Regions from separate parts of the Clostridium neuense genome, predicted to be linked through region 2. Evidence: a T-box and tRNA genes for the amino acid it is inferred to sense, from the RefSeq annotation. Region 2 holds a T-box; the other holds one or more tRNA genes.

Region 1 (10,835 bases), on a different contig from region 2:
CCTACTCAATGCAAACTCACAACATTCAATACTTTTCTTATAGTCACCTATATACCCATAAACCATAGATAATTTCCTTGAAAGAGGTATTAATTCTCTATCTAAAAACACCCGATTAATTAATGCTAAAGCTTTTTCATAATATACAGCACTTTTATACATCTCATTATTGTTGCAATAATAGTCTCCCGCAAGCTCATATATCCTTAATTTTTTATCTTTAATATCCCAATCAATTAAAAAAATCTCTGCTTCTTTAAACGTTTTAATAAAGCTTTCATCTTTTGAAATAATTAAAGTTTTCAGTTCTTCTATGTACTTATCAAGTATCTTTGTAGCCTGTACAATCTGATTTTCCATTAAATAATCAACAGTTTCAGTAACTTTAAAGTTCTTCTTTTTAGCCAGTGCAGTTACATTTTTTATAATTATTTCAGCCGCCCTTTTAGTAATAATAGCTTTATCATTTTCAATTTCACTTATAAGATTTCTTGTAATTCCTTCTCCCTCAATCTCTTCTTGTTTTACTTCATATTTTTTTCTGATTTCTTTTAACTTATCACCGTCCGATAATATTGCGTATTTTTCCATTCTTTTAAATCTCCCTGCTTACAAAACTTATATTAATTACCAATAATTATAATGCTTAATACGAACTTTGTAAACAAATATTGTTACAAATATAACTTAATACCATAACTCCAATTATTTTCATTTTAAATTTGAGATAAGTTTGTTAACCCCATTTATTCTTTATCCTGCATACCAAAAAAATATCCTATCAATTTTGTTATGATTAAATAGATATGTATGCCTCAATATTTCCCTCCAAAAATAAACAGCCAATATAACCTCAAACTTCTCCTGTATTGCTTTTTTTCTAATCTATACCCCATATATCATTAATCTTTTTTTACCTTCTTTTAAAAGAGCTACTGAGCCTATTTATAAATACTTATCCATTTAATATCACTCCTTTTATCAATAATTATTGTTTCAGCATTGTCTCCTTGTAATAAATTAACTCTATCATTTTTACTTATAGGATCATATTAATAACCCTTATATTTTGATGTGTAATTTCTCATATTCTTTTCAATATAATTTCACATTAAAAAAAATAATGAATCAGCCTACTTAATTTCAACTGATTCATTTTATATTTTCACTGCTGCATTATTAATACTATTAAATTAATTATTTAAATATTTCCCATAATTCTTCTGTAACTTTATCTAAAGGTTCATTTAATTTCTTTCTCTTTTCAAAATCATTATCCCAGATATAAAATTCAGATAACCCTCCATGTGCTGGGTATAGCATTTTATAATTTTGTTCTATTTCAATAATTTTTTTATCATCTTCAATAGTATTATCCTCAATAAAGTCTATTGTATCTTCGACTATTCTTTTTTGATTTGATATTGTACTGTCCCCATACTTATTTAAAATAGCAATAAGTTCTTTAAACAATATCTCTACTTTTTTAATATCTCCTATATTCATAAAGCACCTCCCTTATTTTAATGGTTACTAATATTCATTCAATGACTTTGATAAAATTCAAAAATCCACCTTAATCTTAGTCAATTACATAAAGTTCTGATGTAAGCATACTAAGCTGCGTGCTTTATACACAGTCCTCAAAAAATAAAAAACCTTGCAATACGTTAATATCACAAGGTTTATGCTTGGTGCACCCGAGGGGATTCGAACCTCCGGCACGCGGTTTAGGAAACCGCTGCTCTATCCTACTGAGCTACGAGTGCATAAATTTTTATTTTACTATCACAAGATAATATTTTATTACTAAACCTCAGATATGTCAATACATCTTCTAATAAATAAGTTATCAATATTCTATAAGATAACATAATCTTTTAAACCTATGGTAAATATAAAATTATTAATATTTTGATAATTCCCTCAAATAACGTCCATTTCAATTTACAAAGGCAGTTTGTTCTGATATTATTAGGTTATAGATTGGAAATTATATAAAGGGGATGGATTTGATGGTAGATGAACTAAAAAAAGTTGTTCTTGCGGGATTGGGTTCTGCCGCTTATACTTATGAAAAGGCTTCAAAGGTAGTTGATGACCTCGTTGAAAAAGGAAAAATCACTATTGATGAAGGCAAAGAATTGTCTCAAGAACTTAAAAAGAACTTAAAAGAAAAAAGCAGTGCAGTAGGCGACAAAGTAAGCAAAGTTAAACCTTTAACTAAAGAGGATTTAACAGCTGTTTTAAAGGAAATTAATTTTGCTACTAAAGAAGATTTATCTGAATTAAAAGAAAGAATAAGCAAACTAGAAGAAAAATTAAATCAGTAACTTATAAAATATACTATAAATAAGATTTCAAAAGCATCAAGTCCTCTGAAGCTTAGATGCATTTTTGATGAAATCGCCTTAATAAATGTAAAAGCCCCAACTTTTTTGTTAGGGCTTTTATATAAACATTTTTTGTAAACTCCAGCTAAAAAGTGAGGTCACCGTTATGAAAAAATCTGTACAAAGATTCAGAGAGATAGTAAAGGTTCTTGCATATTATGGATTTGGCTATCTTGTGGATTCTAAGAAAAATAGAGCAAAGAGATTTCCCCAAAATTTAAGAAGGGCTTTTGAAGAATTAGGGCCTACCTTCATAAAGATAGGGCAAATTCTAAGTACTCGTCCTGATATTATATCTGATGCATACATAAAAGAGCTATCTAAGCTTCAAGATGATGTTCCAGCCGAAAGCTATGATACCATAGAAACCATTTTTAACAGTGAATTTCACAAAACTGTTGAAGAAACCTTTGAAAAGTTCAATAAAAAACCTCTTGCCTGTGCTTCCATTGCTCAAGTTCATGAGGCTATATTAAAGGATGGAACAAAAGTTATAGTTAAAATTCAACGTCCAAATATAGAAGAGAAAATGAAATTGGATTTATCCATATTATATAAATTAGCTAGTCTTACAAAGGCCAGATTTACGGACTTTATAATAAATCCTACAGAAGCCTTGGATGAAATTTCAATGTCCACAAAAATGGAACTGGACTTTAATACAGAAGCTAAAAATATAGAGCATTTTAAAGAGCTTAACAAGGATGTATCTTATGTAACCTGCCCGTACATATTTAAAGAGTTAAGTACAAAACATATTTTAACCATGGAGAAAATAGATGGCTTCAAAATTGATAATATAAAAAAGTTGGCCGCAGAAAATTATGACCTAAACGATTTAGGAAAAAAACTAGCACTTACATACTTTAAACAGGTTTTTCAAGATGGATTTTTTCATGGAGATCCTCACCCTGGAAATATATTACTTAGAGATAAACAAATATGCTTTATAGACTTTGGTCTTATGGGAAATCTATCGAAGAATTTAAAAAACGCCTTAAACGATATGATTTTATCTGTTGCTTACTATGATATAGATAAAATCATTTCAGTTATTATGGCTGTGGGAATACGTCATGGATACGTAGATAGAAATCAGCTTTACGAGGATATAGATTATATATTTTCTAGTTATCTCTCTGCATCATTAGAAAATATAAAAATATCACAATTTCTTCAAGAGGTATTCGATTGTGCTAAGAGAAACAACATAAGTCTTCCTAAAGATTTAATAATCCTTGTTAGAAGCTGCGTTATATTAGAGGGAGTAATTGCAAAAATTTCACCGGATATTTCTATATTAGATGTGGCAATTCCCTTTGTTAAATCCCAAAATAACGATTCAATTCTTAAAAATTTTAATGTTAATGAGGCTCTTTTAAACTCGTATTTATTTTTAAAAAATTCCTCAAAGCTTCCCTCTAAAATTATAGAGTTAAGCAATGGACTTATGCGCGGAAGAGCGAAAATTCAATTTAATATAAAAAATATTGATGAACCTATAAGTGAAATAAATAAAATGGTAAACAGAGTTGTTTTAGCACTTATAATTTCTTCAATGATAATAAGTTCTTCTTTAATACTTCATTCAAACATCGGTCCTAAAATGTACGGAATGTCGATAATAGGTATAACTGGTTATGGAATAGCTGCCATCCTTGGTTTTTGGCTTTTAATTTCAATTATACGCTCCAAAAAACTATAGATAAACAGTATGGTCAGAGGACAATCAATGTGGATTTACCTTTCGTTTCTCTCAGGTGAATCTTAGAACTTATTAATATCAACTGCACTGAATATTATATTTTAAGCCATGCGCAAGCACTAAGTTTAAGATTTTCCGAAGCATAGCAGCGAAAAATATCCAAAATCCTTAAATGTTTCAATCCGTCTAAACGCTAGTGAGTTATTGAAACTTCTTAGGATTTTGGATATTTTTTTCTTGGATTTATTAATTTTATTTAATATTTCTTGAGTATTGTTACTGTGATAAACTTTCGTCTTTCTTTTCTTTTATTATTTCTTTAACCTTATCTGCGTGTCCTTTAAGTGCCATCGATATTGCAAGGAATACAAACATAGTAGCAGCTAATATACAAACATCCTTAGTCAAAGTAGCATAATTTACTCCTGCAATAATTTCCCTAATTGCTGATACACAGTACGTAAATGGCATGAATGGATTTATAACCTTGAAGAATTTTGGTACAACCTCTAATGGGAAAGTACCTGCGCAAGAAGTAAGCTGCAATATTAAAATTGCTATAGAAAGAAGCCTTCCTGCCATTCCAAGCAAAAATACCAAACACTGGATTATCGCTATGAACACGTAGGACATAAATATATTAAATAAAAAGTACAAAATTAAGCTTTTCGGTTTAAGTCCAAGTGTTAATACTACTGCACTAGCTAAAATTGCCTGTATTATACCTATATAACCATAGGATATGAACTTGCCTGCCACAACGGCTGCTGGACTTGCATTTATATCATCATCAACCTTATCTGTTATTACAAAGAACATCATTATAGCGCCTACCCATAAGGAGAGAGGTATAAAGTAAGGTGTAAAACCTGTTCCGTAATTATTAACTGCTCCAATTGGTTCATTCTTCATTGCAAGTGGTTCTGATACAAATTTAGCCATGTCACTGCTTGTATTCACAAGATTCTTGCTTATCTTATCTGAACCATCCTGTAATTTTGAAGCTAGCTCATCTGAACCGTTATATAGTTTTCCAATTCCATCATTAAGGTCACTCGAACCATTATACAGTTTATTAACTCCATCATTTAGAGTAGGCATTCCACTGTTTAATGTTCCTATACCATCCCTAAGTTTAAATGAACCATTTGATAATGTATTTATACCAGTAAGTAAATCACTAGATCCATCACTTAGCTGATTAATTCCTGATGCAAGCTCATTAAACTTTCCTGTCATGTTTGGAATTTGAGCTATAAGATTATTTGCCATTTTAATATTTCCATCGTTTAATTCATCCTGTGCAACTTCAAGTAATTTTTGGTTATCTTTAAGTTCTTTTTGAACCTTTGTAACTTGATTTAAAAGTTGTGGTGCATTTGCAAGCTCAGCCTTAAGCTTTGGATCATTCATCATAGTGTTAAATGTATTTAATATTGGCTGTGCTTCCTTCATGTCACTTTGCAGTGCAGCTATTTTGCCTAAGGATTCCTGAACTCCTCCGTTAGACTTAACTGCTGTCAAAAGGCTTTGCACTGCTGCAAGGTTATCTTTATTTTGATCAAGTTCAGTCTTTATATTACTAAATTGAGAAACAAGCTGCTGAATATAGGCTATATTAGAAGGCGACATAGCATTTTGAACTGCTTGTATCGTCTGCTTTGTCTCTGGAGAATTAATCTTTGCCTGTGCTTCTCCTAAACTCGTTATCATATTATTAACTGAGTTTATGTTATCTGGTTTAAGTGCAGTTTGAGCTCCATTTATAACTGAACTATTGCTATCTATTAAATTTTTCATATTTTCAAGTAAACTTTCCATTGAAGCCATGTAATCTTTTGAGCTGTTCATGGATTGTGCTGTGTGTGTTACAAGATTATTATACTGATCTAAAAGCTGTTTTTGGGCTTCAAGCTTTTGTTCTGCTGGTAACTGAGTATTATTAATTTTATTATAGGAATCATTTAAAGTACTAGCTGCCTTAATAAATGATGCAGCTGCAAGTTCCTGTCCTTTTATAAAATTAATCTTATCTTGTCCGTTTTGTCCTCCTAAATTATCTTTAGAGCCTTGAAGTAAAGTACTCAATACTTGTGCATTATTTGTATTTAATAAAGGCTTTATTGAATTTATAGGAGTCATATCCATACTGCCCAATGCAGTGGCTTGTTTTAATAAGTCATTTAATTGCTGCGAACTCCCCATAAGTTCCACAATAGGCATAAGCTTACTAGTATCAATTTGACTTAAAGCCTCCGTACTATTTAATAAGTTATTTATATTGTTAATATTTTGTGGTGACATTAATTGAGCAAGCTGAGGCATTGATAATATTGAATTTAAATTAACAGAATTAAAGTCTGCTATTGTTTTATTAATTGAAGCCATATTCTTTGAATTCATATAAGGCAAAACCCCAGTTACACCACTTAAATCCACCTGGGAAAGTGAGCCTGCATCACCCATAATGTTTCGAAGTGCTCTTGCATTATTAATATTAATTAAAGCTGCAAGACTTTTCTGTCCATTTAAAGCATTTACCGCCTGTGAAATTTGACCTTGTGCTGATGAAACTCCAAAAGCCGCTGTATAAAGTCCATTGTTCAATTGCTGGGCACCATTTTTAAGTCCCTGTGGCTTTCCATTTTGATCAACAGCATCTGTATTAATTCCGTTAACAAGCTGGTTTGCTCCATCATAAAGCTGCTGGGTTCCGCTTTGAATTTGTGGCATTTTATCTTTAATCTGACCTATGCCATCCTTTAGTGCTCCACTTCCATTTTTAGCATCTGAAAGTCCATCCTTTATTTTCTTACTTCCATCAGCTGCCGTTTTAAACCCATCTTTAACATCATACAAATTGTCAAAAGTAACTTTAGTGTACTCGCTGGTTATTGTCCTCGCAATTTCATCTTTTAAAGTCATTTCAGCTTTTGAATTAACTTGAGACATTATGAAGTTTCTTTTTTCATTATCTCTATACAAGATCTTTGCTTGTTCCGGTTTTTTATCCTTTGCACTTACAACTTTTTCTGAAAAATTCTGAGGAATAATAAATTCCGCATAATATTTTTCACCTTTAGTCCCCGAATCAGCATCCTTATAGTTAGTAATTTTCCAGCCTAGTTCATTGTTATTCTTTAATTTTTTAACAACATCCTCACCATAATTAACAGCTTTCCCATCTTTAGTAGCACCCTCATCCAGATTAACAACTGCAACGGGAACACTCTTCAGCTTACTATAAGGGTCCCAAAACGCTGCAAGATAAAGCAAACTGTATAATAAAGGTACAATTATAATGGCTATTACAGACACCCTTATAAATCTGTTTTTTAAGATACTCTTAATATCCCGCCATGCAATCCTAAGGAAATCCATCAAATCACCCCCATTTGTGTATGAACTGACTGGTCAGTTTATTTATACATCTTTTTGCAAAGATTGTCAATAGTCTGTTAATTGCAAAAATAAAAAAGAACCGGCGCAATTACCGATTCTAAAGAATATGCTTTATTATTTGTCTGTTTCTATTCCTTTTAAAATATAGCTTGTTATACTTTCCACTAAGTCATCAATTTTCTTTTGGTTATCATTTATGAGCTCATAAACTGCTCCAGAGCATATTGTTCCAAACAAAGTATATGCCATAAATTCAGTTTCTCCTTTTTTTAATGCCCCTGCATCCATAGCCTCTTTAAGAAATCTTTCTATTTCTCCAATATAAACTCTTACTACCTCTCTTAACTCAAATTGCCTTGATTCCTGCCCCCAAAGTTGGCTCATTACAACTTTAAAAAAATCTTTATTTCTATATACTAACCCAAACTGAACCTTGCAAACTGCAATAATTTTTTGTATAGGATCAGTAATATGCTTTGTTGCTTCTTCCATTTCTTCTGTTATAACATTCATACCTTCCGAAATTACATATTTGAATATTTCCTCTTTGCTTTTGAAATGATAATAAAGAGTTCCCTTTGCAACTCCGGCATTAATTGCTATATCATCCATAGTTGCTTCGCTATATCCACTGTTAGAAAATATCTTTAAAGCAGACTCAAATATGGATCTTTTAGTTTTATTCATATAATCACTCCACATTCTTGTTACCAAACTTTATAATAACAATTTAATGACCAGTCAGTACAATACATTAATTTATATTATACTCTTATGCTTTGCCAAAACTCAATATATTTTAGCAAAATTTTTAATATACTATACATAAATTAGCGGTTGATTCCCTAGCTCTATAATACTATAATTTAGAAGAAAATTTATTTTATAATAATGAGGTTTAAAAATGATAAAATTTTATAATCGTAAGTTAAAAGAATATGAAATAGAATTAGTAGCAGGTGAAAAATACTTAAATTGGATTTATTCATCAAGGGTGGGAATGAATCTGCTTGAATTGTTTGTAAAGAAAAAAGCCTTTTCAAAATTGTACGGCTTATACTGCGATACAAAAATGAGTAAGTCAAAAATTGATGCATTTATAAAAGATCTTAATATTGATATGTCTTTAGTTGAAAAAACTCAAGATGAATTTAGCTCTTTCAATGATTTTTTTACAAGAAAGCTTAAAACCAATGCAAGACCATTTTCTGATGAAAAAAATATATTAATTTCTCCTGCTGATGGTAGAATGTTTGCTTATGAAAATATAGATTTAAATAACATAATGCAGATAAAGGGAGTAAATTACAGCCTATTTGAGCTTATAAATGATAAAAACACAGCTTCAAAATATGTAGGGGGAACTTGCCTTATATTTAGACTCTGTCCCACAGATTATCATAGATTTCATTTTATCGACAATGGAGTTTGCGAAAAAAGTAACAAGATTAATGGTTCATACTATTCCGTAAACCCAGTTGCCTTAAAAAGAATACCAAAATTATTTTGTGAAAATAAACGAGAGTGGAGTGTATTTCATTCTGAGAACTTTAAGGACATATTATACGTAGAGGTTGGTGCAACTTGTGTTGGAAGCATACTTCAAACGTATACTCCAGGTTCTAGAATAAAAAAAGGTGATGAAAAAGGATACTTTAAATTTGGCGGTTCTACAGTTGTTATATTTTTAGAAAAAAATGTCGCAAAAATAGATGAAGATATAGTTAATCAAACAGAATTAGGATATGAAACCAAAATTCTAATGGGTGAAAAAATAGGAAGTAAATAGTTATCTTTGCTATTATTTTAACAAACTAAAAAAAACCCATAATTAATTACTTTCTTAGATAAATTCATCATTTAACATGATAAAGAAATACTTCCAAACCTGTTTGAAAAATATTTTCTAATTTTGATAGATAATATTTTAACAAGCATTTTGATATGTTATAATTAAAGTGGATTTTTTAAACTTAAGTTTGGGAGGATAAAGATGATTACATTAGTTTTGAACGGTAAAGAAGTGCAAGCTAACGAAGGTACTACTGTACTTGAAGTAGCAAGAGAAAACAATGTGGATATACCTACTTTATGTTACCTAAAAGATTGCGGTAACTTTGGAAAATGTGGAGTATGTCTTGCAGAAGTTGATGGAAAAATTTTAGCATCTTGTGTTGCAAAAGTTAAAGATGGTATGGTCATAAATACAAATACTGAGGAAGTAAATGAAAGAATCAAAAAGAGAGTATCAATGCTTCTTGATAAACATGAATTTAAATGCGGTCCTTGTCCAAGAAGAGAAAACTGTGAATTCTTAAAATTAGTTATAAAAACAAAGGCTAGAGCTAATAAACCATTTTTACCTCAGGACAAGACTCCATATATCGAAGATAGAAGCAATGCTATCGTTTTAGATAGAAGTAAATGTGTATTATGCGGAAGATGTGTTGCTGCTTGTAAAAAATACACTCAAACTGAATCAATTAAATTTATAAAAAAGGATGGTCAAAGAGTTGTTGGAACTGAAAATGATGTATCCTTTGACGATTCTAATTGCTTATTATGCGGACAATGTGTTATTGCATGTCCTGTAGCTGCTTTAAAAGAAAAATCTCATACTGAAAAGGTAAAAGCAGCCTTAGCCGATCCTAAAAAACACGTAGTAGTAGCTATGGCTCCTGCTGTTAGAACTGCTATGGGTGAATTATTCAACATGGGCTTTGGTAAAGACGTAACTGGCAAGCTTTATACAGCTTTAAGAACTTTAGGTTTTGATAAAATATTTGATATAAACTTTGGTGCTGATATGACTATTATGGAAGAAGCAACAGAACTTCTTCAAAGGGTAAAAAATAATGGTCCTTTCCCAATGTTTACATCCTGCTGTCCTGCATGGGTAAGACTAGCTCAAAATTACTATCCAGATTTACTTAAAAACTTATCCTCTGCAAAATCTCCACAGCAGATATTTGGTACTGCAACAAAAACTTATTATCCATCTATAACTGGAATCAATCCAGAGGATGTATATACAGTTACAATAATGCCTTGTAACGACAAAAAATATGAAGCTGATTTAGAGGCAATGGAAGTTAACGGCTTGAGACAAATAGATGCAGTATTAACTACAAGAGAACTTGCTAAAATGATCAAGGATGCAAAAATCAAATTTGCAGAGCTTGAAGACAGCGAACACGATCCAGCAATGGGAGAGTATTCTGGCGCTGGTGTAATCTTCGGTGCAACAGGTGGAGTTATGGAAGCAGCTCTTAGAACTGCAAAAGATTTCGCTGAAAATGCAGAACTTGAAAATGTAGAATACACACAAGTAAGAG
Region 2 (10,835 bases):
CTCAATGTCTTTGGATTAATCAATAATATATCAAAGTTTAATATAGAGAAATATAATATTTTTATAACAAGTTTTCTTTTTATAGCTGTTATATTATCGCTTATAACATTTATTATAAGTTTGTTTTTTGTAATTATAAAAAGATAAGCAATATGCGGAAAGAAGGAATAAAATGTTAGAGAAAACATCAAGATTAGGAAAACATTTTGAAAATTTATTCAGTAATATTGATAATAAGCTACTTATTGAAAAAGAGCAAAGACTTAGAGCAAAGCTTGGAAATGAAATGCATGATTGTATTTTCACAGAAGAAATAAATCACAAAATGAATGTTATTGATTTTTCAGACTTAGGCTTATTAGATAGTTCCAACGATGAAGTTGCATTTCTTTTTTCTACAATATTTCCAGTATTTATTGAGAATAATGGCGTTATTTTTAGATTATATAGGCATAAAATAGAGGTTGATTTATCTGATGAAATGTCAGACAGATACATTTTTATATTTTCAGAAGGTAGATTTACTTCTGGATTATTTCAATGCTTTAGATTATATGATGATGAGTATATTTATGGAATAAAAAAAATAATAGCAGCAATTCCAATGCTTAGAAAGGCTATTTTAGATGCTTTGGATAACTTGGAAAAGAGCAGTCAAAACTTTAAAAGTGACATGAATAATTTTAAAAGTAAAGTTGATTTAGCAGAAAAAAATTATAACGAAGTGCTTAAGGAATTAAGATGTAAATAATTATTTTAGAAGTTTTAAATATGAGGCAGAGCAACAAATAATAGTTGCTTTGCCTTATTTTTATAACAATTATTTAATTTTATAATGTAGCTGATATTTTAAAGTAGTAAATTACATTATATTCTATTAAAAATATATACAATATTGTAAAAATAAGTATAATATGATAAAATTAGTTTAAATATGCATAAAATTTATTTATATAGGTGGGGGTATATGATGGGATTTATAAGAAATTCAGCAAAAGCTATAATTATAAAAGAGGATAAAATTTTGCTTATTAAAAATTTAGATGATAATGGCTATTTTTACTTGCTTCCTGGTGGAGAGCAGGAGAAATTTGAAACTATGAAGGAAACAGCTATAAGAGAATGCAGAGAAGAAATTTCAGCGGAAATAGAGGTTGGTGATATAAGATTTATAAGGGAATATATAGGCAAGAATCATGAGTTTTATGATGCTGATTTTGAATTGCACCAAATCGAATATATATTTATTTGCTACTTGAAGGAAAATAGTAAGGTTAAAAATGGATCTATACCGGATAACAGACAAGTAGGAATTGAGTGGATAAAATTAAATAAGCTTAAGGAATATAGAATTTACCCAGGGATACTTAAGGAATTAATTAAAAATGATGGAAGTATTACTGGAGAAATATATTTAGGAGATGTAAACTGATTAAATATTAAAATAAATATAGGTTTTTGTTATATTAAACTTTAAATTATAATTTATTTGTTGTAAAATATAATTGTAAAATTTGCTTTTAGGAAGTGGTCTATTGCAAGGAGAAAAATGTGCAGTATGCGATAAAGAAGGAGAAAGGCATCACATAGTGTATAAAAGTCAGGGCGGATTAGATTTCCCTCTTAATTATGTATATTTGTGCGCTGAGCATCATAGAGGCGTTAATGGCCCTCATAAAAATAGAAAAGTGGATTTAAAATATAAGATTGAAATGCAAAAGAAAATCGAGGAGATTTTAGTTTATGATTTTTATAAGTTAAAAGATTTTATGGAGCTCTTGCATATTAATAAAAGACAGGCAAAACTTATAACTAAAGACTTTAAATTATATAAAGAAGGTTATAGAAAGATAGATTTAATAAAAAGGATCATGGGTGGCAAATTATATTATGATTATATGCTAGATGATAATTATGATGAGTCATGGAAAGAGCTCGACAATCTAATTTAAATATATTGGTTTTATTAACGAAAAGGAAATATAAAGAGACTGTGATACAGTCTCTTTATATTTCCTTTTCTATTTCCATTTCCATTTCTGTTTCTGTTTTTGTTTCTATTTCTTTTAAACTTTTTGCTAGACTTTCAGTGATTTTATCAAAGTTTTCTTTAAATAAAATTCCATTGACAATTTGAGATTTTATAAGCTTTCCATCTTTATATACATTTACTGAATCACTTTTACCCTTAAATAAAAAATCACCTATGGTTTTTTCCATAAATATATCCTCCTCGCATTACATGTTAAGGGCTGTAATAGATAAATTTTAGGATAATTATCTAAAACAACATTAACTTTTATTATACAAAATTAAGAATAAAATTTCAAGTGAAAGGTAAATATAATTTCTAAGGAGATGATTATTTTGTCACATAGTACAGGAAAAAAGGCAACTAAAGAATTTTCAAAGAAAACAACAAAACCAGAGCCAATACAAAGAGATAATGTAAAAGCACAAGCAACGTTTTCCAATTCACATGATCATAAAAAATGTAATAATACTATTAGCCAAAACCTAAGTAAATAATAAATAGGTTTAAAAAATGTTATAAGTGACAATACTTCTTTATATAGGAAAGCTAGATGAAATATTAAGTCATATTTTGTTTTTCCTTTAGGAGTGGTGATTTTGAAAAAAAATATTTTGTTTTGTGATGATGAAGAATTGTGGGCAATAAAGATGAGCTTATGGTCATATAGAAATTTTCTTTCCAATGAAAAGAAAAATGGCAACAAAAATGTTAAAGAGAGAGAAACAATGATTAAAAATATAATTCATAATATTGAAAGCATCGCGAAGTAAAAACAGGTTACAAAGATTCATGCCTAAATTCCGTAGGTACGGAGGAATTTTTTCCTTGCACCTACGGTGGGAGCGAAGTAAAAATGCTGAAGGAACGATTTAAAAAAATCCTAATAAATCTTCACCTAAAAATTGTAAAATACTTAGAGATTTCAATTTGTCTGAGCGTATGCGAGTTATTGAAATCTCTTAGTATTTTATGATTTTTGAGTCTTAGATTTATAGGATTTTTTTATTGAAAGTACTTTTATATTATTCTAGAAAGATAATGGGCTTACGCCCAAACCCCGCGTATGTGTATGCGACGAAGCATTGTTACTTCGCACTTTTTAGACTACTTGAACTTTTAACATATTTGTTGAGCCTGACTTTGCTATAGGTATTCCAGCAGCTATTACAATAATATCACCGCTTTTTACTAAGTTTTCTTCAACAGCTCTTTTTATGCAAGTATCTATTAATTCATCTGTAGAAGTAACTTTTGGAGATAATATAGTTGTGACACCAAAAGTTAATGCTAAACTTCTAGCAACTTTTTCATGCGGTGTAACAGCTATAATTGGACAACTAGGCTTATATTTTGAAATCATCTTAGCGGTGAGGCCACTTTGAGTTGCAGTTATTATTGCAGCTGCATTTAATTCTGATGCAGTTGTACAGGTAGCAAGACTTATTGCATTTGAAAGATTTGTTAATGAACTTTCTCTAAGTTTGTTTAAAACTTCTTTGTAATTTATGTGTTTTTCAGCGTTTTGGGCAATCTTTGACATAGTAGTTGCAGCTTCAACAGGATAAGAACCACTTGCACTTTCACCACTAAGCATTACAGCATCTGTACCATCATAAATAGCATTAGCAACATCAGAAGCTTCAGCCCTTGTTGGTCTAGGATTTCTAATCATGGAATCAAGCATTTGAGTAGCTGTTATAACTAGTTTGCCAGCATTATTGCACTTATCTATTATCATCTTTTGGACTATAGGAACATTTTCTATAGGAATTTCTACACCCATATCTCCTCTAGCTACCATAACTCCATCTGCTTCTTTAAGTATGGCGTCTATATTGTCTACGCCTTCTTGGGTTTCTATTTTAGTTATTACTTTTATATCTTTACCGCCGTTCTCTTTTAAAATCTTCTTTACTTCAACGACATCTTCCGCCTTTCTTATAAAGGATGCAGCAACCATATCAGCCTCCATTTCACAGGCAAATTTTAAATCATCTATGTCCTTTGTGGTAACAGCTGGGAGCCCTATGGAAACATTTGGAACATTAACACCTTTATGATTTGAAATTGTTCCATTTACCTGTGCAGTACATAAAATAGCTTCTCCTTTAACTTCATTTACTGTAAAGCCGAGTAAGCCATCGTCTACAAGTATAGTGTCACCCTTTTTTACTTCCTTATAAAGATCTTCATAAGAAATAGAACATTTTGTGGAATCTCCTAAGATTTCTTTATCACATATTATTGTAAATGGATTCCCTTTTACAATTTCAGCAGAGTCACCTTCAAAATTATGAGTTCTTATTTTAGGACCTTTTATATCTACTACAATAGCTACATGTTTGTTTAATTCTTTTCTTAAATCTTTTATAAGGTCAATTACTTTTTTATGGCTTTCATGTGTTCCATGAGAAAAATTTAATCTTGCAGCATTCATTCCAATATTCATTAAATCTGTTAAGGTTTGTCTATTATCGCTTGCAGGACCAATTGTGAAAATCATTTTTGTTTTTTGCATGTTAATCACCTCGTATATTATTTATAAAATTTTAAAGGTATATCCTCCTTTTAGCAAATACTCTATTATTTGCGGTAGAGCTTTTAAGGTAGCCTTACAATTATAATCATCGTGCATCAGGATAACAATATGATCTTTGTTTCTGCAAGAAATCTTAACTCTATCCACTATATTAGAGTAACCAGAAGAAGAAGTTTCTAAACTATCGAAGGAATCGACATTCCAATCTACATAGTTATAGCCTGATTTTGCAATAGTTTGTCTAAATGTAGAACTAACCATATTGGAGCCACCTGGAAATCTTATAAGATGCTGCTGAAAATTATTGCCTCCAAGTATAGTACTTATAACATCGTTACTTTCTTTTAAATCTTGAAGATAATTTTGAGGATTTATGTACAAATTTTTATAATTTGTGTCAAAACTTCTTAAAGCAATCTGATTTCCACTGCGTTTGGCTCTGATTAATACATCTGAATTACTAATGGAGTTTTTACCATTTACAAAAAACGTAGCTTTTGTATTATAACTCTTTAATATATTAAGTACTTCTGGAGTTACATTTGAAGATGGACCTCCATCAAAGGTTAAATAAGCAATTTTTTGTCCGTCTTTAGTAAATGGATATTTTATTTTCCCAATGCTTGAGTTAATAGTTTTTCCTATGACTATAGGCTTAATAACAGTTTTTTGTGTCAAATGAAATTTTATCACATAAATCAAAGATACAAATACAATTGTTATTAAAAGTACCAAACTAGATCTAAATAAAAGTTTTTTATTTTGTGTTATCAATTGTTATACCTCCCTCAGCTTAGTAAAGTCATTATTTATAAAAAGGTATTTTCAAAATTATCTTTGATTTAATTATAAAATTTTTAACTATAAAAATAAAGGGATTTTTATCCCTAATTTCTTGTTTTATCTACAGCAGATTCTTTATGCTCTCTTGAATTGCTGTTATTCTTATTATATTTTGTTACCATGTAAATACCATATAAAAATACTATCACTGCAGCTATATATGGAAAATACTGAACAAAAGCAGATGATATCCTTGATTTAATAATAGTATCATTTAAAAGCATAGAAAAAGCTGTATGGGCAAGAATTGCGCCACCTATATAAATAACTATTTTGTATTTCTGCATGAGCTTTGCTACGTATTGACTTCCTAAAAATATTATTGGTATATTTAAAAGGAGACCAAAAATAATTAAAAATATATTTCCTGCCGCAGCTCCTGCTATGGCAAGTACATTATCTAAACTCATTGTAATGTCAGCAATGATAATACTTGTTACTGCTGTCCATAGCTTTTGTGAACTATGTATAACCTTGTTATCAGTATCATTTTCAGGCTTTATAAAATCCCATGTAATTTTTATGAGTAATAAGCCGCCAATAAGTTTTATAGGAAGCCATTGAATCATAAGTATATAGGTTACTAGGCATGCAAAGATTATTCTTAAAAGTACAGCAGCTGTTACTCCTATTACAGAAGCTTTTTTTGCAAGTTTGCTTGGAAGATCTCTTGTTGCAAGTGCTATAACTCCTATGTTATCACCACTTAGTACTATGTCCAGCAGTGTTATTTGAAGAGCTCCAGCTACTAAGGCTATAAAGTTAGACATATTTTTCCTCCTTGGATTATATAAATAAAAGTTAACTTTTTATGTGGTTAAAAAAACCTCATAAAATAATTACATTTATTATTATATTATTAAATTAATAATATTTCAAATGAATTTAAATTTGGTTTTATTATTGAATAGATAAAAAATATTTAAATTTATTGATGCTTTTTTATTGATTGGGTGATATTATTAAATATATGTCGTTTTAGGACGAAATTTATTTGAAAAATGGAGATGAAAATTATGTTGCTAATCAAAAATGGTAAGGTATTAACAATGAGTGGTAAAAATTATGAAAGGGGCTGCGTGCTTGTACATAATGGCAAAATAAAAAAAATTGGCGATAAAATTGAAGAAACACCTGATATGGAAGTAATAGATGCAGAAGGATGTATTGTAATGCCTGGAATAATAGATGCTCATTGTCATATTGGGCTCGTTGAAGAAAATATGGGTTTTGAGGGCGATGATATAAATGAAGCTTCAAACCCTGTTGTTCCAGAGCTTAGAGCCATAGATGGAATAAATCCAATGGATGTTGCTTTTGATGATGCAGTTAAAGCTGGAATTACAGGTGTTATGACTGGTCCTGGAAGTGGGAATGTCATGGGGGGCCAATTTGTGTTTATGAAAACCAAAGGAAAATGTGTAGATGATATGGTTATGCTTGAACCGTCAGCAGTAAAGGTAGCTTTTGGAGAAAATCCAAAGAGATTTTATGGGAAAAAAGGGAAAATGCCAGTAACTAGAATGGCAACTGCTGCACTTTTAAGGGGAATCTTAACCAAAGCAAAATTTTATATGGCAAAAAAGAATAAAGCACTTAGGGATGGTGAATTATTTGAGGAAGACTTTAAACTTGAATCTTTAATTCCTGTGCTTGAGAGAAAAATACCTCTTAAAGCGCATGCACACAGAGCTGATGATATATTAACTGCTATAAGAATAGCAGAGGAATTTAATGTAAAAATGACACTTGATCATTGTACGGAAGGACATCTTATAAGTGAATATGTTAAAAAATCTCAATTCCCTGCAATTGTTGGTCCAAGCCTTACATCAAGGTCTAAAATAGAACTTCAAAACAAGACTTTTAAAACTCCAGGTATACTTGCTAAAGCAGGAGTTAAAGTCGCTATTATGACAGATCATCCTGTAATACCTGTAGGTTATCTTCCTATATGTGCTGGACTTGCAGCTAAGGATGGGTTGGGTGTAGAAGAAGCTTACAAGGCTATAACGATAAACTCAGCAGAAATTTGTGGTGTTTCTGATAGAGTTGGTAGTTTAGAAGAAGGGAAAGATGCAGATATAGCAATTTTTACAGGAAATCCAATGGAAGTGTTCACAGAAGCTAAGTACACAATAATAAATGGAGAAATAGTTTTTTCTAAGTGCGATAAATAAATTTAACACCCCAAGTTTTAAAAGCTTTTAGAACTTGGGGCTAGGTTTTATGGTTCTATTTGAAAAGTTTAAGAGTTGTTACATAATAATTTAGAAGTGATACATGTCCTTTCTAAGCTTCACATTTAAAACCAGAGATAAGGCTATAAAATTTGCCAGAAGTGAGCTTCCACCGTAACTCATAAAAGGTAGAGTGATTCCACTAACTAGAGTGATTTTTATAGTCATCCCTACATTTTGAAATATAGAAAATATAAATGATGAAAATATGCCTACGCAAATTAGCTTTCCACTAAGGTCTTTAGAATCTTTAGCTATTTTTATTATTTTGTATAAAAGGATAAAATATAAAGTAAATAGAAAAATAGCACCAGCTAGTCCCCATTCCTCACCAACGGAAGCAAATATAAAGTCAGTATGAATTTCTGGTATATAACCTCCATTTGAGAAGTTACCTTTAAAAAATCCATTTCCAAATATTCCACCAGATCCGATTGCAGTTATAGACTGCATAACTTGATATAGTGAATCTGACTGTGAAGCAGCTGCATTTAACGCCGAGTCCGGAGTTAAGAAGGAAGTTATTCTAGCTTTTTGATAGGCTTTTAATATACCGCTAAACCATATTATAGCACTAATAGGAATTGAACTTAGCACAAGTCCTATTAGAACTTTAATACTAATATTAGCAATAAAAAGAATACCTAAGCCTATACATAAACAAACTATTGCCATTCCTAAGTTTGGCTGCTTATAGATTAGAAGAAATGGGACTATTATGTATCCAGACAATATTAAAAAATTCTTTAAGTTATTTACTTTGCCTTCCATAACATCTATTTTTCTTACTAATATTAAAGTGAGTGAGATTTTAGCAAATTCTGCCGGCTCTATTCCAAAAATCCAAGAGTTTGCACCATTTACAGCAGGTGCCTTTAGTGTAGCAATTAAGACAATTACTATAAACCAATATAATATTTCAGAATATCTTAATATGGTTTTATAATCTATGAAGACAAGAAATATGCATACTGCAATACTCAATAATAAATTTAAAGCTTGATGCTTTACAAAGAAATAACCATGCGAATAATATGTACTTGTGAAGATATTAATTATTCCAAAAGCCACAATTAATACTGCATTAATTAAAAGAATAATATCTAGTTTTTTTAATAGATTTAACTTTTTAGGGAATTTTAACAACAATGACTTCAACTTTGCTACCTCCGTAAAATTATAGTGAATTAATATAGATATCAAAAGTATACCATGTTTTTCAGGTAAATTTGTTTAATTTTTATTAATATTTGTATTGAAAAGTATAAAGATTATTGATATAGTAAATACTATAATGTGATTTCTATGAAATGGAAAGTAGCTTATAAAACTTTTAAAGCGAACTAATGTTGGTGTAAGATTAGTATAGTTTTATAATGTGAATAGAGCCATGGAGAAGCTTCAAAGGATAAGATTATTATTCGATGGTAGCCGCTGACCAGCGTTAAGGTTTGAGTGGATTAGTCTATAATAGTAGTATTTATTGGATTAATCAATCAGAGTGGTACCGCGTATAAACGTCTCTGCATTTTGCAGTTGATGTTTTTTATTTTTTGTAAGGATATTTTTAAGGAGGAATTTTAGTGGATTACAAAAAATTAATAGCAGAGAAAGTAAAAGAAATTGTAAGTATGGACTTGGAAATCTTAGAAAGGCTTATAGAGATACCTCCCAAACCTGAAATGGGTGACTTTGCGCTTCCATGTTTTCAATTTGCTAAAATTATGAGAAAAGCACCTAACATGATAGCTGAAGAACTTTCTAAAAATATTAAAATTGAAGGTGTTGAAAAAGTTGAAAATTTGGGACCATATTTAAATTTCTTTGTAGATAAAGGGACATACTCAAAGAGTGCTATAGAAAATATTTTAAGTGAGAATGAAAAATACGGTTCATCGGCTCTTGGAGAGGGAAAAAATGTAACGGTGGAATTTTCTTCGCCAAATATAGCAAAGCCTTTTCATGTAGGTCATTTATTTAGTACAGCTATAGGAAATTCTCTGTATAGAATTTTTGATTTTGAAGGGTATAATTGCATAAGAATTAATCATCTTGGCGATTGGGGAACGCAGTTTGGTAAATTAATATGTGCTTATAAGAAGTGGGTTAATGAGGAGGATTTGGAAAAGGAACCAATAAAGGAACTCCTCAGGATATATGTAAAATTCCATGAAGAAGCGGAAAAGGATCCATCACTAGAAGATGAAGGAAGAGAATATTTCAAAAAGCTTGAAGATGGAGAGAAAGAGGAAGTAGAGCTTTGGACTAAGTTTAGAAATTTAAGCCTAAAAGAATTTAAAAAGGTATATGATGAACTTGGAGTAGAATTTGATTCATATAAAGGTGAGAGTTTTTACAGCGATAAAATGGATGCCATAATTGAAGAAATGAATAAAAAAGGTCTCTTGGTTGAGAGTAATGGAGCTAAAGTTGTTATGCTTGATGAGTATAATATGCCTCCATGCATAATACAAAAGGCTGATGGCGCAAGCATATATGCAACTAGAGATATTGCAGCAGCTGAATATAGAAAGAAAACTTATGATTTTTATAAGAGTATTTATGTAGTTGGAGCTGAGCAGAAACTTCATTTTAAACAATTTTTTAAGACACTTGAACTTGCTGGTCATGAATGGGCAAAAAGCTGTGTTCATGTTGCTTTTGGGACTGTTAAATTTGCAGATAGAAAGTTATCAACAAGAAAAGGTGAGGTAATTTTTCTTGAAGATTTATTGAACAAAGCTGTTTTAAAAGCAAAAGAAGTAATAGATGAAAAAAATCCTAATCTTGAAAATAAAGATGAAGTGGCTAAAAAGGTTGGAATAGGCTCTATAATATTTACTTATTTAAAAAATAGCAGAGAAAAGGATATTGTATTTAATTGGAGTGAAATGCTTAGCTTTGATGGTGAAACTGGACCATATGTACAGTATACTTATGCAAGGGCAAAGAGCATATTAAGAAAGTTTGAAGAAGCATCTTCAGAAATAGATTACAGTAAATTAAATTCAGAAGAAGAATTTGAGCTTGTGAAGAAACTTCAAGGTTTCAATGAAGCAATACTAAATGCAATAGATAAATTGGAACCTTTTATAGTAACTAGATATGTTATTGATGTTGCTAAAGCTTTTAATAAATTTTATAATTCATGTAACATAATTAATACAGAAGATATTGG

The links. A T-box is a leader RNA that pairs with one kind of tRNA and senses whether it is charged. The one in region 2 lies ahead of argS (arginine--tRNA ligase), so its partner is inferred to be a tRNA-Arg.
Region 1: it encodes a tRNA-Arg, which carries the amino acid that the T-box ahead of argS (arginine--tRNA ligase) is inferred to sense. The anticodon was not compared.

The regions. Positions count from the first base shown of each region.
Region 1 covers NZ_JBJIAA010000010.1:35,174-46,008, reverse strand. Annotated here, with positions in the region: gene ACJDT4_RS12880 (transcriptional regulator) at 1-591, opposite strand, end outside; gene ACJDT4_RS12875 (hypothetical protein) at 1,198-1,506, opposite strand; tRNA gene ACJDT4_RS12870 (tRNA-Arg) at 1,693-1,769, opposite strand; gene ACJDT4_RS12865 (phasin family protein) at 2,016-2,333, shown strand; gene ACJDT4_RS12860 (ABC1 kinase family protein) at 2,500-4,098, shown strand; gene ACJDT4_RS12855 (YhgE/Pip family protein) at 4,375-7,479, opposite strand; gene ACJDT4_RS12850 (TetR/AcrR family transcriptional regulator) at 7,615-8,187, opposite strand; gene ACJDT4_RS12845 (phosphatidylserine decarboxylase) at 8,405-9,289, shown strand; gene ACJDT4_RS12840 (ferredoxin hydrogenase) at 9,494-10,835, shown strand, end outside.
Region 2 covers NZ_JBJIAA010000007.1:143,074-153,908, forward strand. Annotated here, with positions in the region: gene ACJDT4_RS09995 (hypothetical protein) at 1-147, shown strand, start outside; gene ACJDT4_RS10000 (hypothetical protein) at 173-751, shown strand; gene ACJDT4_RS10005 (NUDIX domain-containing protein) at 971-1,432, shown strand; gene ACJDT4_RS10010 (HNH endonuclease) at 1,536-1,952, shown strand; gene ACJDT4_RS10015 (hypothetical protein) at 2,008-2,220, opposite strand; gene ACJDT4_RS10020 (hypothetical protein) at 2,368-2,529, shown strand; gene ACJDT4_RS10025 (hypothetical protein) at 2,632-2,805, shown strand; gene pyk (pyruvate kinase) at 3,135-4,553, opposite strand; gene ACJDT4_RS10035 (polysaccharide deacetylase family protein) at 4,575-5,348, opposite strand; gene ACJDT4_RS10040 (TerC family protein) at 5,462-6,187, opposite strand; gene ACJDT4_RS10045 (amidohydrolase) at 6,434-7,597, shown strand; gene ACJDT4_RS10050 (FtsW/RodA/SpoVE family cell cycle protein) at 7,688-8,815, opposite strand; T-box leader at 8,954-9,185, shown strand; gene argS (arginine--tRNA ligase) at 9,241-10,835, shown strand, end outside.